One region of the Dorea ammoniilytica genome, then DNA from elsewhere that is predicted to be linked to it. Evidence: riboswitches for the same ligand, from Rfam matches in the RefSeq annotation. Region 1 holds a riboswitch; the other holds the start of a gene.
What was found. Region 1 has a riboswitch for FMN ahead of OCV65_RS05510 (ECF transporter S component). Riboswitches for the same ligand answer to the same signal wherever they lie in the genome.
Positions count from the first base shown of each region.

Region 2: it holds a riboswitch for FMN, as region 1 does, so the genes downstream of both, OCV65_RS12665 (ECF transporter S component) here and OCV65_RS05510 (ECF transporter S component) in region 1, are expected to answer to the same signal.

Region 1 is NZ_JAOQJV010000004.1:188,019-199,328, forward strand. Features, by position in the region: gene OCV65_RS05435 (DUF3793 family protein) at 29-577, opposite strand; gene OCV65_RS05440 (FadR/GntR family transcriptional regulator) at 854-1,573, opposite strand; gene OCV65_RS05445 (NanQ anomerase/TabA/YiaL family protein) at 1,722-2,171, opposite strand; gene OCV65_RS05450 (HpcH/HpaI aldolase family protein) at 2,187-2,975, opposite strand; gene OCV65_RS05455 (tripartite tricarboxylate transporter permease) at 2,988-4,505, opposite strand; gene OCV65_RS05460 (tripartite tricarboxylate transporter TctB family protein) at 4,519-4,986, opposite strand; gene OCV65_RS05465 (tripartite tricarboxylate transporter substrate-binding protein) at 5,115-6,119, opposite strand; gene OCV65_RS05470 (sodium-dependent transporter) at 6,535-7,875, opposite strand; tRNA gene OCV65_RS05475 (tRNA-Leu) at 8,051-8,136, opposite strand; tRNA gene OCV65_RS05480 (tRNA-Val) at 8,168-8,240, opposite strand; tRNA gene OCV65_RS05485 (tRNA-Asp) at 8,245-8,318, opposite strand; tRNA gene OCV65_RS05490 (tRNA-Ile) at 8,381-8,454, opposite strand; tRNA gene OCV65_RS05495 (tRNA-Thr) at 8,478-8,550, opposite strand; tRNA gene OCV65_RS05500 (tRNA-Glu) at 8,671-8,742, opposite strand; gene OCV65_RS05505 (pyridoxamine 5'-phosphate oxidase family protein) at 8,838-9,323, opposite strand; gene OCV65_RS05510 (ECF transporter S component) at 9,338-9,991, opposite strand; FMN riboswitch at 10,052-10,178, opposite strand; gene OCV65_RS05515 (dicarboxylate/amino acid:cation symporter) at 10,401-11,310, shown strand, end outside.
Region 2 is NZ_JAOQJV010000025.1:5,951-17,260, forward strand. Features, by position in the region: gene srlE (PTS glucitol/sorbitol transporter subunit IIB) at 43-1,038, opposite strand; gene srlA (PTS glucitol/sorbitol transporter subunit IIC) at 1,060-1,578, opposite strand; gene OCV65_RS12620 (sugar-binding transcriptional regulator) at 1,723-2,688, opposite strand; gene ispD (2-C-methyl-D-erythritol 4-phosphate cytidylyltransferase) at 2,875-3,576, opposite strand; gene tsaD (tRNA (adenosine(37)-N6)-threonylcarbamoyltransferase complex transferase subunit TsaD) at 3,580-4,608, opposite strand; gene OCV65_RS12635 (ribonuclease Z) at 4,610-5,521, opposite strand; gene OCV65_RS12640 (hypothetical protein) at 5,523-5,756, opposite strand; gene rimI (ribosomal protein S18-alanine N-acetyltransferase) at 5,860-6,300, opposite strand; gene tsaB (tRNA (adenosine(37)-N6)-threonylcarbamoyltransferase complex dimerization subunit type 1 TsaB) at 6,302-7,039, opposite strand; gene tsaE (tRNA (adenosine(37)-N6)-threonylcarbamoyltransferase complex ATPase subunit type 1 TsaE) at 7,027-7,461, opposite strand; gene OCV65_RS12660 (aldo/keto reductase) at 7,544-8,725, opposite strand; FMN riboswitch at 8,872-9,003, shown strand; gene OCV65_RS12665 (ECF transporter S component) at 9,128-9,751, shown strand; gene OCV65_RS12670 (Tex family protein) at 9,841-11,310, opposite strand, start outside.

The DNA.
Region 1 (11,310 bases):
GATATCCTCCTTAAAATTTGAACTTATGTCAAGCAGCTACCGTGAGCTGCAAAACACTCTTTCCCTGATTCCACAGCTGAGTATAAACCTCTGTACACTTTTTGAATTTCTGAAACGTCTGCAACGCTTCACATTCATTGCAATACACCTTCCAGCACCCACAGCACAAAGAATTACGTCCTTCATTCTCCACGAATCCAATCACATCTCCAAGCGGATAACCAAGAAACAGACCGATTTCGTGTGGAAAATCCTCATTATTTTCCAGACGTCCTCGCAAATGTCTGAGCGCATAGTCTGCATCAGTACTTTCGTATCCACATTTTTTCAGAAGTTCCGCCACTCCCGGACGCTTCATATCACGCTCAAGAAAGTTTTTTCTGAATACGTAGATCAATGCCGTCTGCTTTCGGATCTTCAGAATACATACGGATACCCCTTTCTCTGCCATACACTGATTCCAGAATTCCACATAGAATTCTACTTCTTCCAGCGAATCGTATTTATATGAAAATAAATTCCCGGTTTTCAGCGAAGCAAGCGTTGGAGAACAGTTCTCCACCAGATATCTTTCCATTCCGAGGTCTCCTTTCAGCCTGTCAGACACTTTTCAGTTCTTTTAGTGTCACCCATTCTGCATGAATTATTCTTTTTCTTTAAACCCATAAGTTAGTTTTGACACATTTGGATTAGTTTTATCTAACCGTTGATTAAAAGAAATGAGTTGGCTATTCCTAACTCATTTCCTAATATAGTATATTCAGATTAAAGTGTCAAGTAATTCCATGTCTTTTATTTTATACACAAAAGTAATCCCATTACTTTATCCTCAGTCGTTCTACGCTATCTCCTTTTATCCTTCCTGCTGTCTCTGCAGATATTCTTCATAATTACGTTTTGAACGCTCCAGATGTCCACGCATTGCCTCTTTCGCTGCCTTTTCATCTCTTGCCTTAATTGCATTCATAATCAAATTATGTCTTGCGATACTGTCCTGCAAACTATCCTGCAATAAAAAAGCTTTATGAATCATTTCCTGACAAATCGTTCCAATTGCTTCCGTCATCAATGCAAGCAATGGATTTCCAGATGCTTTTGCAATCATATAATGAAATGAAAAGTCATATTTTGAACGTTTTTCATTAGACAGTTTCGGATCCTTCAGAAGTTCCAGCAAATGCTCCATCTCTTTCATTTCCGCAGTCGTCACATGATTAACCGCACGACTTATGGATTCCATTTCTAAAATCATTCGCATATCGAACACACTTACATAATCAATCTGATCCATTTGAATAATCCGATATACTACATCTGCAATATTCTGCGCCTCCGGTCTGGTTACATACGATCCGCTACCGGTCTTAGAATCAATTAAACCTCTTTCTTTTAAAAGTTTTAAAGATTCCCGAATAATTGTTCTACTGACACTATATTCCTCTGCAAGATGTTGTTCCGATGGCAATCTTGCTCCATCCTCATAATTATTCAATATCTGTTGTTCCAACAGATCTGCCACCTGTTCATACAAATGGTCTTTCTGTAGAACATTTCCAACCGGCATTCCATTCATACTGTTTCTCCTCATATCATTAACTATTTTCCAAAAACTACCAAACAGTTCACACTTGTTTTATTATATCACACTCTCTCGCAAATGTGTTGTTATAATCAACAGGCTGTCACACTAATTTTAGTGCCACAGCCTGTCAGCAAACCTATTATAAACGTATTTTATATACCGCTTTTATGAACTTCTGAGGTATTTCAATCATGCCGCAAGTCTTATGTGCATCCTCCGGGAATGCAACCAGAAATTTGCCTGGCGTCAGAATCACCGATTGTCCTCCTTGTCCATGAAAAAAGTAAGCATCTGTTTCCGGATGTTCTTCATACAATTTAAGTTTATCCGGAATCTCAATATCCATTCTCTCTGCTCCTTCTAACACAACATGAATATCTATATACTCATGATGATTTTCAAAAAATGTTTCCGTTTCTGACTTCGTTCGCAGATCAACTTTAAACGCATAGACATCATCACCCTTTATTGATACCCGTTCGCGTCCTAATGTTGACAAGAACTCGTCATTCACATATTTTAATGCTATATCCAATCCTGGATGAATCCCCTGATACCGCATCGCATCCTTAATATTTGCATAGATCAAAAAATATCATCCTTTCTATACCATCCGTTCATTCTCAATTGTACGGATATTTTGAATCACTTCCTTACCCAATGTCATATAATAATCTTGCGGAAATCCTATTGAAAGGAAAGAAGCTCCTCTTTCCATCCAAAATCTTGCCACATCATAATTCACTCCGATAGAAGCACCAAATGGTTTTCCGGCCTTTTTACATTTTGCAATCATCTGTTCCATCAAATCTATCATCTCCGGATCATTCACCTGACCAAATTTTCCTATAGATGCTGAAAGATCATTCAATCCACAGATTACTCCATCCACTCCTGGCACTGCCAGAATTTCATCCAGATTATCCACTGCTTCTTTTCGTTCACACTGCATCAAAAGCATAATACTATCATTGGCCTGCTTAAAATATTCCGCATCACTCATGCCACCATACCACTGAGAACGTCTAGGTCCATACCCACGAATTCCTTCTGGCGGATACTTACATACTTCAATACATTTTCTGGCATCTTCTGCTGTATTCACTAACGGAAATATTATACCATCCGGCCCATTTTCCAATACTGGTTTTATATTCCCAACGGAATGATCTACCACTCGCACAATAGCTGCATTTCCACCAGCATTCGTAGCCAGGATTGCATTGATTATCATCGGATTACTCATAGCACCATGTTCCGCATCAATCCAAACATAATCATAATCCAATTGTCCACATAATTCATAAAAAGACAAATCTGTACAGGAACAGTGTGTACCAAAATTCAACTGTCCTTTCGCTATTTTTTCTCTTAATTTATTTACATATTTCATGTCAAATCACCATCATGCCTTTCTTGCTTTATTCTTCTTAATCGTCGTTTGAATAATAGGTACTAAGAAAGAAGCAATAATTAAAATTAATAAGATCAGACTAATCGGACGAGTCACAAAACAGCTCACATCTCCCCGTGATATCACTAATGCCGTTCGAACATTTTTCTCTACCGTACTGCCCAACAGCAATCCCAACACAAGAGGTCCCGACGGAAAATCATAAACTTTCAAAAAGAAGCCCAAAATTCCCATAATAAACATAACAACAACATCCAAAAAGCTATTGTTAATGCAGTAAGAGCCCACAATGCACAATACTCCAACTGCTGCCCACACGGTCGGCTGGCTCATATTTAAAAGCTTCGCTGAAATCTTAGCCGTTCCAAGACCTATGACAAGAAATGCCAGATTAGCCAAAATCATCAACACCATAATCTGTGCCGTAAAACCAATCTGCTCATTAAACATCGCATGACCTGGAGTCATTCCATACATCATCAGAGAACCCAGTAATACCGCCGTAACTGCATCTCCCGGAATTCCAAGCGTCAGCATTGTACACATTGCCCCACCAATTACACCATTATTGGCACTTGACGATACCGCCAGTCCTTCAGCTGAACCGTGACCGTATTTTTCTCCTTCTTTACTGAATCTCTTCGAATTACCCCAACAGATAATAGCTGAAATATCTCCGCCGGCTGCCGGAATAGCACCGATAATCGTAGCTGCAATACCTGCAAGGACACAGCGTGGTGTCCATTTTTTCATTTCGCTAAGAGATGGAAGCACACGCCCTAATGACTGGCTGACCTTACGCGCCTCCATCTCGGCCTTCGCTTTTTCCTCATTGTATTCATAAACCTGGAAAAACACTTCTCCGAGACCAAGCAATCCTATCATAACCGGGATAAAATTAATACCTGACTGCAATTGAATTGAACCAAACGTAAATCTTTGCAGACCAGATATCGGGCAAAGTCCTACTGTGGATAACAGCAGTCCTAAGAAGCCTAACATAATGCCTTTCAACACTTTTCCGTTAGAAACTGCGATCATCATAGTCATTCCAAACAGGGCAACCATCGCATATTCCGCCGGTCCAAACTTAATTGTTATCTTTGCGATCGGATCTGCTAACAAAATCAGTAAAATAATGGAGATCATACCACCTATAAAAGAGAACACTACGTTGATCCCAAGTGCCAAACCACCTTTTCCTTCTTTGTACAAAGGATAGCCATCCCATGCCTGCGTAATGGAAGCCGGTGTTCCCGGTGTATTAATCAAAATTGCAGTAATTCCACCCGCAAAAATTGCAGCATTCCAAAGCCCCATTAACATTGCAAATCCATCTACCTTATCCAGCCAAAATGTAATCGGCGTAATAAGTGCCACCCCCATTGTTGCTGACAAACCCGGTAGCGCACCTATCATCGTTCCAAGAAGTACTCCAATTGCCAGATAAAGAACTACCGATGGCGTTAATAATTCCACAAAAGCTGATGCTAATATATGTGCGGACATTCTCTCACCTCCTTTACGGCATAAAACGAATCGTAAAACCTTTAGCAAACAAACCATAGACAAAAAGAGTCATGCCTATTGTAAAAAGTAATGAAAAAATCATGCTACGTCTAAATAATTTATTTACTGCAAACACATAGACCGGAAGAATCAGGAAAAACATTTCACTTATCTTCCATGCAATCAAGAAGATTAAAATAAATCCCGTCAACAATGCACCTATTTTCAAATTATTCTTTTTTTCTTCCGTAAGCATAAAATAATCAACTTCTCCGTGCTGACGTATTCCACGTATTGTGAGCAATACGCCACATATGATCAACGCAACCGCACAAATGAACGGAAAGAATCCCGGTCCTACACCCGCACCATCTGTTCCACCAAGAACAACCATCTTTGGATTCTGGTGAATATAAATCAATGTAAATCCACCTATGATCAACGAAAATATTCCAGGAATCGTATCACCTTTTTTAATCACAGTAAGAACCCCCTTTATTTTGCCGCATCGGGCAGGCACTTATTATAAGCCCCTGCCCCTCTTCTTCAAGTTCAAACAGTCTCTGTTCCTACAAAAAACAATCTCTTTTCTACTTAATTCAATAGTTATTAATTCGCAGACAAATTAAATTCCTTAATAATATCAGAATTTGTCTTATACATTTCCATAGCATCTTTTTTAAATTCTGCGCCATCTACATGATATTCATCAAATCCTTTTTCTGATAATGTTTTTTTGAAGTCATCTGCATTCATAACCTTTTCACCAGCCTTGCGAAGAACTTCAATCACATCATCCGGTGTTCCTGCCGGTACCGCAAATGCTCCCCATGATCCACCATTGCATTCATAACCAAGCTCTGTAGCTGTTGGTACATCCGGAAGTAATTCTGACGGCTCAGAAGAAAGGTTACACAAAACCTTAAATTCTCCAGAATTAACATATGAAATTGCTTCTGCTGTTCCAGCTGTACAGCACTGGACATTACCACCCATCATAGCTGTAATTGCCTCAGCTGTTCCGCCACTGAAATTGACAATATTTAATTCAATACCTGCTGCTTCGAGCATAGATCTAAGGCCTAACTCATATGCATTACCAACACCTGCTGTTCCAATTGTAATTGAACCTGGATTCTCTTTTGCAGCTGCAATCAAGTCATCAAGGCTATCCCATTCACTGTCAGCCGGAACACAGATTAATGCACTAATCTTCATTGCTGTACAAATGTACTCAAAATCTTCTGGTGTAACAGTCGCATTACCCATTGCCTCTACAGTCGTAACTTCCGCTGGGATATATCCAATTGTATATCCGTCCGGATTCGAAGATGCAATTGCTTCCAATCCAACACCTGCTCCTGCACCCGGCTTATTCTCAACAACAACTGATACACCTAATTCTTTCTCCATAGCTGCTGCAAACAATCTGCTGATCGTATCTGATCCGCCACCTGCTGCCAATGGACAAATAAGTGTGATCTGTTTTTCTGGATAGTTACTCTTTTCCTCCTTACCACTGTCATCACCGCTCTTCTTACTTCCACAAGCAGCCAGACCAAACACCATCACTACAGCCAGTAACATTGCTACAACTCTCTTCATTTTTTTCATGTCCTTTCCTCCTTTTGCATGACTTTTGGATAAAACCATCTTCTAGTTTTATTCCGTTTCCCTTAAATCTGTACTACAATACTACAGCTTTTACCGTCATTTTGTCAATACTTCATGTGTAATTACATATTTTTTAGTTGTTTTGCACAGTTTTTATTTACTATTTTCCTTTTTTAACACAACTACCTCTTCACAATAACAAAGAATGTGCCTTGGCACATTCTCGCGGAGCGTTTTTTACTTTACAGGAAAGCAATTTCCTGTAAAGCAAAAAAATCTCATACCACATCATCGCAGTATGAGATTCCAATTTATTTCATTATTTTCTTTTTCAATCCAATACACCAATTCAGGTATTACACCTTTCTTGCCGCATAAAATATCTGCATTCCCCTGTGGGTTTATTTCCACCACTTTATCCTATACCACCAAGCAGTGCCCCTGCAACTAATGCCACAAATGCCAGCGGAACAAGCACGTACTTTCCGAGCACCAGAAACCACGCTCCAATCTTTTTCTCTCGTCCGGTATTCACAGCTTTCAGTGCAAACTCTCTGTCAGCCACCCAGAAAAACATGATTGCTGCAAGCATCGCACCCAGCGGGCAGACATAGATTGATACCGCGTCCATCCACCCCGAAACGATCCCCTGGATCATAAGCGCACTGATACATCCGAATCCTGCAATACTTCCCACTGCAGTCGCACGCTTCATTCCAAATATCTCCTGCATAGCAGCAATTGGCGCTTCATACAGATTCACAAGAGAACTTAAACCAGCAAACAGCACACAAATATAGAATACAATTCCTACTATTTTGCCACCTGCCATACCATTAAATACATTGATCAAATAAATAAACATTAGTCCCGGACCACCCGACGACAATTCCGCACCGCCAACTGCCATACCAGGTATGATCACCAACGCCGCAAGCATCGCTGCAATCGTATCAAAAATCGCCACATTACGTGCTGAACTCACAAGATCTTCCGACTCACTCAGATACGATCCATAAATCACAGTTCCGTTACCGGCAATAGACAATGAAAAAAACGCCTGTCCAAACGCGTAGATCCAAAGTTTAGGATCCAAAAGTCCACTTGGATTAATCGTAAATATATAGCGATATCCACCGACCGCTCCCGGCAATGTAAAAATATAAATTCCCAGACCGACAAACAACACAAACAGCAGCGGCATCATGACACCATTGGCACGTTCGATTCCCCCGGCAATTCCCATTGCCATAATAACAGCTGTTATAAGTACAGCAATAACCAGCCAGAAATTATTTCCAAATGCTGCTGCGGTTCTTCCGAACACTCCTCCGATCACATCCATATCCTGACCCATGTCTGCAATCTGACCCGTGATCGCAAGAAATGTATATTTAAAAATCCATCCGACTATCACTGTATATCCGATTGCCATGGCAAGCGATCCCAACACCGGAATCCAGCCGATTGTGTTTCCCACTTTCGCATTACCAGTTCGCATCTCCGTGCAATTGCCAAATGCTATAATCGGACCACCTTTCGCTGCCCGTCCCAGCGCCATCTCTTCAATCACTCCGGTAGACGCAATCAATATTACAAACAAAATATATGGCAGCAGAAATGTCATGCCGCCCCAGTCTGACACCATATATGGGAATCGCCAGATATTTCCCATACCAACCGCAGACCCGATGCAGGCCAGGACAAACCCTGTCCTGCTCTTGAATCCATCTCTTTCCTTTTCATGTTTCCCCATTTAAATAAATCCTCCAACTACCACTGTTCTCGACCAATCGGCGAAGCCCATTCATATTCTTGATATGGTCCAATCTTTCCGTTATAGGCAAATGCTCGACTCTCCAAACTTTGCTTCTTATTATAAAAAATAAGAGAAACGCTGTAATTTCAACGGTTCTCTTATTTTTACTTAATGCCGCAGACCGGAATCGAACCGGTACGAGAGGTTAGTCCCGCAGGATTTTAAGTCCTGTGCGTCTGCCAGTTCCGCCACTGCGGCATTCAATTGTGATTCGCAACTTTGTTGCGAATGGGACCTACAGGGCTCGAACCTGTGACCCTCTGCTTGTAAGGCAGATGCTCTCCCAGCTGAGCTAAGATCCCAAAACGACCCAGAAGAGACTCGAACTCTCGACCTCCGCCGTGACAGGGCGGCGCTCTAACCAACTGAGCCACTGGGCCAAATATTAAATTAAATCACCATGCACCCAGCGTCTATACCAGACGCTCTTGTGCTGGATTAGTGGACCTTCGGGGACTCGAACCCAGGACCGATCGGTTATGAGCCGATTGCTCTAACCAGCTGAGCTAAAGGTCCATATGACGTCCCTTAAAGGACTAAGCCGATGATCGGACTCGAACCGATAACCTGCTGATTACAAATCAGCTGCTCTGCCAATTGAGCCACATCGGCATGATGTGTTGCAAGCAGCTGATTTGTAATCATCAGCTCTGCCTGCGATTGACGTGGTCAATCTTACCGAATTGAGCCACATCGGCATGATGTGTTGCAAGATTGAATTCTTCAATCAAATGACTCCACCGGGAATCGAACCCGGGTTACCGCCGTGAAAGGGCGATGTCTTGACCGCTTGACCATGGAGCCTTATGCTATCACCACTTCCATGGTGACCGCATTTAATGTTAGCATACTGTTTTAAAATATGCAAGCTTTTTTTGAAATTTATTATTATTTTTGATTTATTTTTGATCGTAAATTTTAGGTTCTACCGTTTTGTTTTCAAAATCTATAAACAGCTGGAATGCGTAACCCTCATCACTGGTATCCCAGATTTCCACATACTTTGGCTCTATTTCAATCAGGATTTCTGTATCTTCATGACTGTATTTGTTATAACTTTCCCACAGATGTTCTTTATATCCTTTTTCAAAACGTCTGTCTGGCTCATCTACCACCAATCCTTTATTAATCGCAATTCCTTCCACCTGTACTCCACTCCAGCACAATGCTACATGCGGATTTTCCAGAAGCTGTTTTGTTTTCCGGAAATTCTTGTCTGTCTTAAACCAGATTTTCTCATCATAAAACAGGCAGCTTACGTTTCTTACCATTACATAGTCATTCACGCTGGAAGCCAAAGCCATAATCTTCCAGTCTCCCAGCATTTCAAACATTCTTTCAACAGCCTGTTCGTATATAATGTCTTTATCTAATGTAAATTTCATCCCTAATCTCCTCTTTATCTGTTAATGATTCCTCTTATCACACCACTTAATCTCTTATAAATAATAAATGTAACCACCGATGTTGCCCCATATTTGATCAGATTAAATGGAAGCAGTCCAAAAATAACAAGGCTTACCGTATCCTTCATGGCTGGATTGACAGCATTACACATTGCAATAATATCACCCATGGACATACCGAATAATTTCACATAAAACGGTATAATAAGATATAAATTAGTAAGAACTGCAACTACAGCTACCACACAGCAGCTGACAGCCATTCCGAGAGCAGCACTTTTTCTTGTCTTCTTTCTGTGATAAATAAACACTGCCGGCAACACATAAGCAGAACTTAACAGAAAATTCTGCAGTTCTCCGGTACCAAGCGACATCGTTCCCTGCATCACAAGCTGAAGCAATATCTTCACAACGATAATGCACAGTGCTTCTACCGGTCCAAACATTAGGCCTCCCATAATCTCCATCACACCAGACAGATCAAACGAAAGAAATGGCGGCATAAATGGAATCGGGAATCGCATAAGCATAAGTACTGCACTGACAGCTCCCATAAGACCTATAAATGCAATCTTTTTCACCTTCATCCTCGATGCGCTGTGTACCTGATTACTTACTGTTGTTACTTCTTGTTCATTTCCGTTCATATCGGATCCTCCTATAAAAATAACCCGGAACATCTACGCTCCGGGCTTTATTTTTGCAGAAAATGTCTTTTCTCATCCGGACTATACCGTCGGTTCTGGAATTCCATAAAGGTCACCAGATCAGCCGCTCTCGCGGGTCATGGACTATACCATCGGTAGGGACTCTCACCCTGCCACAAAGACTTATTGATTCTATATCGAGTTGTAATTGCAGTAACATTATCTGCTGAGATTTATTATATACTTTTCTGACACAGCTGTAAATATTATTTATTTTTTTGAATTTTTTGGAATATTTTGAAATTTTTGAAAGGAATTGTTTTTATAAATGTATCATGGTATAATTAATCGTCAACGGAGACATTGCAGTAGGCGCAGTGTCTCTTTTTCAAAGAGAGGAATTGATAAAATGAAAGAAAAGAAAAAAATGTCTTTGGCCATGCAGATATTTATTGCACTTGTACTGGCCATCATTGCAGGATTACTCTTGCAGAGTCACGCAGACTTTGCCGAATCCTACATCAAACCCTTCGGAACGATATTCTTGAACCTTGTTAAATTCATCGTCGTTCCTATTGTATTATTCTCCATCATGTGCGGTATCATTTCTATGAGTGATATCAAAAAGGTGGGCGCCATTGGTCTGAAAACGGTTATTTTCTATCTTTGCACGACTGCATTTGCTGTTACGATCGGTCTGACCGGCGGTAATCTTTTTAAAAGTCTGTTCCCGGTAGTTGCTACTACGGATCTGACTTATGAAGCAACCGAAGCCACATCCTTTATGGATACACTTGTGAATATGTTCCCATCCAACTTCGTATCTCCTATGGTAGAAGCTAACATGCTGCAGATCATCGTCATGGCTGTTCTTCTTGGATTTGCGATTATCCTTGTAGGTGAGAAAAATATCCGTGTCGTAAATGCATTCAACGATCTAAATGACATTTTTATGAAATGTATGGAAATGATTCTGAAGCTGTCACCGATCGGTGTCTTCTGTTTACTGTGCCCGGTCATCGCATCCAACGGACCTGCTATTATCGGTTCTCTTGCAATGGTGCTTCTGGCAGCATATATTTGTTACATTGTACATGCAGTATTCGTGTACTCACTGACGGTAAAAACTATGGGCGGTTTAAGTCCACTGAAATTCTTTAAAGGCATGCTTCCGGCAATCATGTTTGCATTTTCCAGTGCATCTTCTGTAGGAACTCTGCCGATCAACATGGAGTGCACTGAAAAGCTCGGTGCCAGACGAGAAGTTGCTTCTTTCGTACTGCCTCTGGGAGCGACGATCAACATGGACGGTACAGCCA
Region 2 (11,310 bases), on a different contig from region 1:
AATGTCTCCTTCTTTTCAAGCTGAATGATATTTCGTTCAGAATTAGAACATTCCGATACTGAATACGAATGCAAGCAGTACAGATAAAGGTCCTGTGATCATACGCTCAAACAGTACAGCCGGAACACCAAGCTCAATTGTCTCTGGCTCTGCTTCTCCAAGTGAAAGTCCAACCGGTACGAAGTCTCCACCAACCTGTGCATCGATTGCGAATAATGCGCAAAGTGCATACTTAGCAGGAATAGCACCTGTTGCGAACTGCGCTCCAAGCAGAGTACCAACAACCTGTGCAATAACAGCTCCAGGTCCCAGAATCGGTGACAGGAACGGCAATCCACAAATAAAGGAAATAACGAGCATTCCCGGAAGTGTTCCACACAGCGGAGCGATTGTGTTGGCGATAATATCACCAAGTCCACTAGCGCTGATAATACCAAGCAATGTAGCTGTAAATGCCATGAATGGAAGGATATTCTTGATAACCATGTCGATTGTCTCACGACCTGCTGCAAAGAATTTATTTACAACATTACCAACGCCCTTACCAATGCGAACTACGATACCCTGTTTCTGACCAGCCTGAGCTGCTGCAACATCTGCTTTAGCCTGCTCTTTTGTCTTAGCTTCAGTCTTAGCTGCCTGCTTCTCCGCCGCTGCCTCAACCTCTGAGCCATCAGCCAGGAACAGATCTGACTCTGTAACACCAGATACATAGATCTCAGGCTGAATATACTGTGCAAGAGGTCCTGACTGTCCAACCGGTGTAAGGTTAACAGTAAAGATACCCTTCTTAGGATACACACCACAACGTGCTGTTCCGCCACAGTCAACAACTGCTACCATAACTTCATCATCCGGGCATCCTGTCTTGAATCCATCGACAACTTCTGCTCCAGTCATATCTGCAATCTTCTGTGCTACCGGTGTAATTCCTCCACCTGTAACATTTAAGATTTTGTGGCATTTTTCTGTAGGGGTAATAGTCAGAGGACCGCCCCATCCGCCTGATCCAGCTTTAATAGTAATAGATTTATACATGATTCTACCTCCTCCAACTAATTAAGCACTCTTCTTTGCCATTGACGCGTACAATTTCTCACACAAGATACCACGGATCAGGATAACTACCAGACCACAAAGGAAATATCTTACTGCAAGACCAGCAGTTGCATAACCAGCCTCAGCAACACCTGCTGAAATACCTGTCCATACAAAAAGCTCACCAGCGTTTGCATGTGGGAAAAGTCCTGTAATAGGATGTACAAAACTTACTGCTGCATCATAAAATGCCGGTTTGTACTTCTCCTCCAGGAAACGTCCGAATGTATAACATGCCGGATTTGCCAGGAAGAATACTGCCATTAAAGGAAGTAATGTGTACCGAAGAATCATATACTTCGTAATTTTCTGAGCGAAATTCTCAACTTTCTCTGTACCTACAAGTTTGATGATAGCATTTACCGCTGTCATCAAGCACACTACAAGCGGAATGATGCCGGTAACCCAGCCCATAAATGTTTCTCCACCTGCCTGAAATAGACCAATAAATCCACTTGCTACATTAGAAATAGCTTCCATAGTCTCTCCTCCATTTACTCATTTATAGTATCCTACTTTATATATAATGATCACAGCTTGTCCGGCTTCGTTCACATGTCTGGGCCCTTGACTGCAAAAATCACCCGGCTTTCGCTATTCATTTATATATCTAAAATAATATTATCAAAGCAACTTCTCTGCTGCATCAATATTCGTAATTAACATATTGATGAATCCACCCTTAATCGCTCCTCTGATAGCTTCAGCTCTGTTCTCGCCTCCCGCTATGCCAATTCTGTTTCTGACTTTTTTCATCATCTCTAACGGCATACCTGCTACACGATCATTAAATGCACGAAACTTCTCAGTAGCTCCATCTTCATCAAAGAAATGCAATGCGATATCTCCTGCCATTCCGTCTCGGGCAAACTTTTCCAGGTTCTCACCTGTAATATACCCTGCCCGAACCAGTGTTGATTCCACTCGTTGTGGAATGCCGATTCCCATGATCAACGTATCTAACTTCTGAAAATCATCAAATATGTAACTTATCGACTTCTCTTTCAGAAAATACTCCATTGCTTTCTGCTCTGAAAAAACTGCCGGCGACAGAAACTGTGTATAAGTCCCTCCAAACTTTCTGGAGAACTCCTGTGCAATACGATTACTCTGCACATCCACCTTATCAATCGTGCTCTGTCCAATACCTCCGACAATCGGTACAAACATCAGCTTCTTATCTTTTTCGAACGCCCGGTTCGTCTTCACGATATTGTGAAGCGTATGTCCCATGGTTACTCCGATCCAGTCCCCATCTTTGAAGAACTGTGAAAGATAAAGAGCTGCCCGCTCATACATACGCGATACCGACTCCGTCTTAGTATCCAACGCACTGCTTTCTACGACGATAACCTCTTTCAGACCATATTTGCGTTCCAATGCCTTTTCCAGCTTGTTGTAGGAAAACTGTACAGGATTAATCACCTCTACACGGACAATCCCACTTTCTTTTCCTTTTTGAAGCATACGCGACACTGTAGCTCTGGAAATTCCCAGATAATCACTGACTTCCTGCTGACGCATATCATCTTCGTAATACAAGCTACAAACTTTATATATCAGCCGCCAATCATCTACAATTTTCTTCATCCAGATCTTCTCGCTTTCTTCTCCTAAATCTTAGTATATATTTACCTTAACTTCAATAGATTTGGGTTGAATATTTGTAAAAGTTTACTATTTCTCACAACCCTATTTTTACATTTGTTCAATGCTTTTGTAACAATTGATAATTATCTAACAAAGATAACACCTCTCATCTACATGCCCCAATGTTTACAATTCATTTCCCCTCAGTATAACTTCCGCAACAAACAGATCCTCCATCGTTGTTATCTTTAGATTTTCATAGGATCCTTCTACCATTTTTACTTTACAGTCACCATATTTTTCCACCAGCATCGAATCATCCGTTACTCCGTCCATTCTTCCAAGCCGAGCTTTTTCATGTGCCTGTCTGATAATTGAATAACGAAAAACCTGCGGCGTCTGGACCGCCCACATACGGGATCTTTTTGGCGTTTTTGTAACAAATTGTTCTTTATCAACAATCTTCACTGTATCCTTAGAAGGCATTCCAACCACACATGCACCAGTCTCTCTGGCTCCATCCAGAGCTCTCTCCAAAATATCTCTGGTGATGAACGGGCGGATACCGTCATGGATATATACATAATCCGTTTCTCCACAGGCCAGCAGACCGGCATACACGGAATCATACCGCTCCTTCCCGCCAACAACTACTTTTTCTACTTTTCGAAATCCATATTTTTCTACTATCTTTTTCTGACAATAGTCCACACAATCCTCGCTGGTTACCAGAATAACATTGTTAATGAATGATGCTTTCTCAAAACATTGCAGCGCATAATACACAATAGGCTTTCCTGCTATGCTCAAAAATTGCTTCTTCACTTTGCTTTTCATACGTTGTCCCTGCCCTGCCGCAAGTACGATCGCAGTACATCTGTCCTTCATGTCCTATCGTTCCCCCAACTTCAGATTCGGTACTGCGTTCAGATCCCATCCATGACGGGTTCCCTTCAGGTACTCATAGTATGCTGCCACGCCGATCATCGCCGCATTGTCCGTACAGAATATCGGAGACGGATAATAAAAATCAATATCGTTCTTTTCGCAGGCCTCTTTCATAGCACTGCGAAGTGCACTGTTCGATGCCACTCCGCCGGCGATTGCAAACTTACGAAGTCCGTATTCTTTCACTGCCTGCATAGAGTTAGCCACCAGTACATCTGTAACAGCTTTCTGGAATGAAGCAGCAACATCCGCCTGATTCCAGGTCTCGCCTTTCATCTTACATCCATTCAGATAATTGAGCACCGCCGACTTCACACCACTGAAACTGAAATCGTATGGCGTATCTCCCATGTGCGCTCTTGGAAATTCAATTGCATCAGGATTGCCTTCTTTTGACACTTTATCAATCTTCGGACCACCCGGATATCCAAGTCCGATAGCCCGGGCCACTTTGTCAAATGCCTCACCTGCCGCATCATCTCTTGTGCGTCCCAGAATCTCAAATTCTCCATAATCTTTCACACACACCAGATGTGTATGTCCACCGGACACCACCAGGCAGAGAAACGGCGGTTCCAATTCTTTGTGTTCAATAAAATTTGCAGCAATATGTCCTTCAATATGGTGTACACCGATCAAAGGTTTCCTAGCCGCATAAGCGATTGCTTTTGCCTCAGCCACTCCGACCAGAAGCGCTCCCACAAGTCCTGGTCCATAAGTTACACCAATGGCGTCAATGTCATCCAATGTAACCTTCGCCTCATCAAGTGCTGCTTCAATCACCTGATTAATCTTTTCAATATGCTTTCTGGATGCGATCTCCGGCACCACGCCACCATACAGCGTATGCAGTGCAATCTGCGAAGAAATCACATTAGACAATACTTCTCTGCCATTTTTCACAACAGCCGCAGCTGTTTCATCGCAGGAACTTTCGATTGCCAGAATCAGCAAATCTTTTTTTTCTTCCATATTATGCCTCCTCAAATACAAGCTCAACGGACTGTCCATCTCTTGATGCCACTGTATTTCCAAAAATATCCCGTGCATCCTTCAGGTACTCCTCCGGTCGATTCAATGACGGACTGTAATGAGTCAGCCACATTTCTTTTACCTCTGCCGCCTTCGCAAGTTCAGCCGCCTCATAAAATGTCATATGCTTATATTCTTTTGCTTTCTTTAACTTATCCTTCTCTCCATACATGCCTTCACAGATAAATAAATCGGCATGCTTTGCATTCTCCAGAATCGACTCGGTCGGTCTGGTATCCGTTGCATAAGTGATCTTGAGACCTTTTCTGGCCGGTCCAAGTACCATATCCGGAGTCAAGATTCTCCCATCCTCTTCCACGGTCTCACCACGCTGCAGAATTCCCCAGTATTTCCTTGGAATCTCTGCCACCTCTGCCCGGCTGACATCAAACTTGCCTGCACGGTCAATCTCCATCGTATATCCATAACACAATACGTTGTGATTTACACGAAACGCCTTCAGGCGGTAACCATTCATCTCAAACGTCTCTTCCGGACCTTTGATTTCCTTATATATAATCTGAAATGGCAGTTCCGGCGCAATGACGCGCAGGGCGCCTACAACCCGCTCCAGACCTTTCGGTCCAATCAGGGTAAGTGGTTCCTTCCGATCTGCATTGCCCATAGTAAGCAATAGTCCCGGAAGCCCGCTGATATGATCTCCATGATAATGCGTAAAGCAGATCACATCGATCGGCTTAAAGCTCCATCCTTTTTCTTTGATGGCAATCTGCGTACCCTCGCCACAGTCGATCAGCAGACTGCTGCCATTATAACGCACCATCAAAGAAGTGAGCCATCTGTAAGGAAGCGGCATCATACCGCCGGTTCCCAGCAAACATACATCTAACATTCTATCCTCTACTTTCCGGTGGAAGTAAAAATGCAGCAACCATCTCATCATAGCAATCTTCACACAGATCAAATCTGTCTACCCGGTTGTCCTTTCTGGAAAAATAGCCCCAGCGTTTTTCTACAGACAGCACGTCTTCGCTGAGCAATCCATTCACAGCTGTAATTTCCCTTCCACATTTATTACAGATAATTTTTTTAATTTCTTTCGTTTCTTTCATCCCATATTTGCGCATACGATTCCTCCTGTTGTTATAAACTGTATATCGTCTTACGCCTACATTATAACCATCGTCCAGACGTTATCCTAGTGGGAACTCTTTCCTTTATTACCACCTGTCACAACAGTTCCAGACTCATAAGAATCGCATTTTCTGTCGGATTTGTATAATAATTTTTCCGCACGCCATCCAGGACAAACCCCTTTTTCTTATAAAAAGCTTTTGCTGATTCGTTGCTTTCCCGAACATCTAGCAGTAATTTATTTACACCATTGTCCGCACAGATAAACGCCAGTTCTTTCAACAAACGAGAGGCTACACCGTTTCTGCGAAAGTCCGATTCTACCGCAATACGGGCAATCTCTCCATCTTCCAATACATAATAAACAATCAGATAGCCAACCAGTACACCATCCTCCAGTGCTGACAGCAGCAGCGTCTGCGACTGTTCCATGCTTTCTCTGATTGCACTCTCACTCCATGGATCTGAAAATATCTCTTTTTCAAGCCTTGCCACATCCGCAAGATCTTCTTCCCGCATTCTACGGATACAAAACATATTATCTTGCCTCCTGTTTCGCACGTTCTCTTTCCGCGCGCTCACGTTCTGCCTGTGATACACGGAGATAATCCGGCTGATGTTCCACCGCCGTCTCCGTCTTGCCTTCTTCATAATAGCGGATCGCCAGGCTTCCTACCGAAGCTGCTCTCTGACGATTCATAGATGCAGGTGCAAAATGAAGATCAGACTCTGGCATAATCTCTGTCACGAGTCTTTTCCTGAATACCGGCACTCCATCTCCCAGGAAAACAACTGGTCTGCTATACTGTTTCAGCTTCTCACCCAGTTCTTCAATACTGACCGCCATCTGATCTTCCAGCACACGTAATTCATTACCGTCAAATTCATAAATTCCAGTATATACCTGACCGCGTCTTGCATCCATGATCGGACACACGATCTTATCTGTTCCCCAGAGATTATACGCAAGTCCTTCCAGCGTCGGGATATGGATCAATGGCTTTTTCAATGCAAGTCCCAAACCCTTCGCCGTCGCAGATCCAATTCGGAGTCCGGTAAATGATCCCGGTCCTCCCGCTACTGCAATGGCATCTACTGTATTCAGATCCAGTTCTGTCATGTGCGCAATCTCATCCAACATAGGCAGTAACGTCTGGGAATGTGTCTTCTTATAATTAACCGTATATTCTGCGATGGTACTTGTCTCTTCTCCATCCTTTTCTACAACAGCTACACTCGCCACAAGTCCTGAGCTGTCCAATGCTAATATTCGCATATTTCTATCCTCCGATAATCAAATCCTTTATCCAGATCTTTCTCAATCCGTATCTCTGTATAATGTTCCGGAAGAATCTCTTCAATCAGGTTCGCCCACTCGATCAGGGACACTCCCTGTCCATATACATAATCCTCGTATCCAATCTCATCCATCTCTTCCACATCACCGATCCGGTATACATCAAAATGGTAAAACGGAAGTCTGCCATCCTCATACACCTGTACAATTGTAAATGTCGGGCTGCTCACCGGCTCTTCAATCCCAAGACCTGCTGCCAGTCCCTGCGTGAACACCGTCTTGCCGACACCAAGGTCTCCCACCAGCGTATACACCTGACCAGGCTCCGCAGCCTGTCCCAGGCGAAATCCCAGATCACGAGTATCCTTCTCGCAATTTGATTCTATCAATTCTCTCTTCATATTAATAAACCATCCATTTTCTATTTCGAGTATACACACACTATAGCATATCTTTCTTTTTTTTTCTATATATGACGCTGCTTTACCAGAACAGCCCCAGTTTCTTCACAACTTTAAGACCGATCTTATAATAAAACGGAAGAAGCTTGCCATCTGCCTCTTTCAGCTTCTGGCGGATTGCCAGATGTTGCGGGCAGTGGCTCTCACATTTGCCACACTCCACACAGGCACTGACAGGTCGGAAGTCTTTTTGAAGACAGACTGTCTGAAGATACTCATGACGTCCCGCGCCTTTCTTTTCTGTATACATGTGATTATAACAACGAAAAGCTGCCGGAATGTCAATTCCTTTCGGGCATGGCATACAATATCCGCATCCGGTGCATCCTACTTTCAGGGTGTCCTGTATGTCTTTTTTTACCGCCTCGATCAATGAGAAATCTTCTTCTGTAAATTCGCCAGTCTGTACTTCCGATGCTATACGAACATTTTCACGGATCATTTCTTCTGAATTCATCCCTGAAAGCACACAGGTCACCTCCGGTTGTTCCCACAGCCAGCGGAATGCCAGTTCTGCCGGAGTACGTTTCTTTGGATCTTCTGCAATTCGCTTTTTTGCTTTTTCCGGTAACAGATCCACCAGTTTTCCACCGCGTAAAGGTTCCATGATAATTACCGGAATCCCACGTTTTGCCGCTTCCTGAAGCCCTGTCCTTCCTGCCTGCGTGTGTTCATCCATATAGTTATACTGAATCTGGCAGAAATCCCAGTCATAAGCATCCAGAATCTGGATAAACATCTCCGTATTACCATGAAAAGAAAATCCGATATTGCGAATTTTGCCCTCTTTCTTTTTCTGTGTGATCCAAGCTTCAATACCAAGCTTCTTCAGTTTCTCCCATGCCGCAACATCTGTCAGCATATGCATCAGATAATAATCAATGTAATCTGTTTGAAGACGTGTGAGCTGTTCATTAAAATATTTTTCAATTGCTGCACCTGACTTGATATAATACTGCGGCAATTTGGTTGCAAGCCTAATTTCTTCCCGGCAGTGATTGCGATGTAGTATCTCGCCAACTGCCACCTCACTTCCCGGATAGATATATGCTGTATCCAGATAATTCACACCACTTTTAATGGCAAGCATCAATTCCCTTTCCGCTTTATCGAGATCTATGCTGTTACCATTTTTTGTAAATCTCATACAACCATATCCCAGCAAAGAAATTGGTTCTCCATATCGATCTTTTCTATATTGCATATCATTCTCCTTTGATTACAAAATCTTAAAATTAACTAGCACACCTGTGGTCAGCTGTAACAATTATTATACGTGAATCCATTTTTCATGTAAAGAGACTTGCATTCTTGGATATAGTGTGCTATCCTTACAACATAAATGGAATAGTAATTCTTCGGGGTCGGGTGTAATTCCCAACCGGCGGTATAGTCCGCGACCTGTTGTATCCTACACAGTGCAGCAGCTGATCTGGTGAGATTCCAGAACCGACAGTAAAGTCTGGATGAGAGAAGGATTGTGCAGTATCATTTGAATGATAGTTGACCCCGGCATATAATGTCGGGTTTTTTTATTTGCATTCTCTACGCACATTTCGAGAAGAGTTCTTCCTTTTATAATCCACATCAAAAGGAGAGAAAGAAAATGGATAACACATTAACTAACGAACGCACACACACATCTTCTAAGACAAGGATTCTCGCACAGATTGGAATGCTCGGAGCCATCTCTGTTGTACTGATGCTTTTCGAGATCCCACTGCCATTTGCACCGGCCTTTTACGAGATTGACTTTAGTGAAGTACCGGTACTGGTAGGATGTTTTGCTATGGGTCCAGTTGCAGGTGCTGCGATCGAACTGATCAAAATTCTTCTGAACTTTGCAATCAACGGCACGATTACCGCAGGTGTTGGTGAACTTGCCAACTTCCTTCTCGGATGTTCTTTCGTTGTACCGGCAGGAATCATTTACCGCAAAATGCATACCAGAAAGGGTGCCATCATCGGTATGGCAACAGGTACTGTATTGATGACAATCTTTGGATGTTTCCTGAATGCATTTGTATTGCTTCCAGCTTACGGCAAAGCTTTCGGTATGCCAATGGAGGCACTTGTAGGAATGGGAACTGCAGTCAATGCTCATATTACCAGCCTGTTTACCTTTGTGGCATTTGCAGTCGCACCATTTAATATCTTAAAAGGAATCATCGATTCCCTGATCGTATTCCTGATTTACAAGAAGATCCGTCCGGTATTTCGGATGCAGTAACCATCCCAAAGTATCATAACTCATTATATAGAAAGAGGTTTGAACGCTGTAAACACAGTCATTCAAACCTCTTTTTTATACATTCTTACTTATACGTTCTTCATGGTAAGTGCGATTCGTTTCTTCTTCAGATCCACACTCAGAACCTTCACATCCACGACATCGCCAACACTAACTGCTTCCAGTGGATGCTTAATGAACTTATTGGTAATCTCAGAAATGTGCACCAGTCCGTCCTGATGTACACCGATATCTACAAACACACCAAAATCAATAACATTTCTTACTGTTCCTTTGAGAACCATACCTTCTTTCAGATCTTTCATATCCAACACATCCGTGCGGAGGATTGGTTTCGGCATCTCATCACGTGGATCTCTGCCCGGTTTCTCCAGTTCAGCCACGATATCACGCAGAGTAATCTCTCCTACGCCCAATTCCTGTGCCGTCTTCTTATAATCGCGAATCGTAAGTGACAATCCCGCAAGCTTACCGCCTGTGATATCGGATATCTGGAATCCCTGTTTTTCCAACAGCTTCTTAGCAGCTTCGTAAGACTCCGGATGTACACTTGTCTCATCCAACGGATTAGCACCCTCGTGAATTCGCATAAATCCGGCGCACTGCTCATATGCTTTTGGTCCGAGTTTCGCTACTTTTAAGAGTTCTTTTCTGCTCTTGAATCTTCCATTTTCTTCCCGATACGCCACGATATTCTTGGCAATTGTTCCGGAGATACCGGAAATGTACGAGAGCAGCGGTGCAGAGGCAGTGTTAAGATCTACGCCGACTTTATTTACACAATCTTCTACAACACCATGCAATGCCTCGCCAAGCTTCTTCTGATTCATGTCATGCTGATACTGTCCGACACCGATGGATTTCGGATCAATCTTAACCAATTCTGCCAGCGGATCCTGCAGTCGTCTTGCAATAGAAGCTGCACTTCTCTGTCCCACATCAAATTTAGGAAATTCTTCTGTTGCAATCTTGCTGGCAGAATATACAGATGCACCAGCTTCATTTACAATTACGTACTGCACTTTCTCTGGAATTTCCTTCAGAAGCTCCACAATAATCTGTTCCGACTCTCTGGATGCAGTTCCATTACCCAGTGAGATCAAAGAAATATTATACTTTGGGATAATCTTCTTCAGCAGATCTTTGGATGCTTTAATCTTCTGTGGAGTAGTTGGTGCCGTCGGATAAATAACCGTAGTGCCAATAACTTTCCCGGTTGGATCTACCACCGCAAGCTTGCAACCGGTACGAAATGCCGGATCCCACCCCAGTACTGTGCGGCCAACGATCGGCGGCTGCATCAGAAGCTGTTCCAGGTTCTTGCCAAACACCTGGATTGCACCATCTTCTGCCTTCTCTGTCAGTTCATTCCGGATCTCGCGTTCGATAGCCGGTGCGATCAGTCTCTGATATCCATCCTCAATTGCTGCTTCAATAGCTGCTGTGATTTCAGTATGATCTCCATGTAACATCTTTTTCTTCAGGTAACGCAGAATATCTTCTTCCGGTGCTTCGATCTTCACCGTCAGATATTTTTC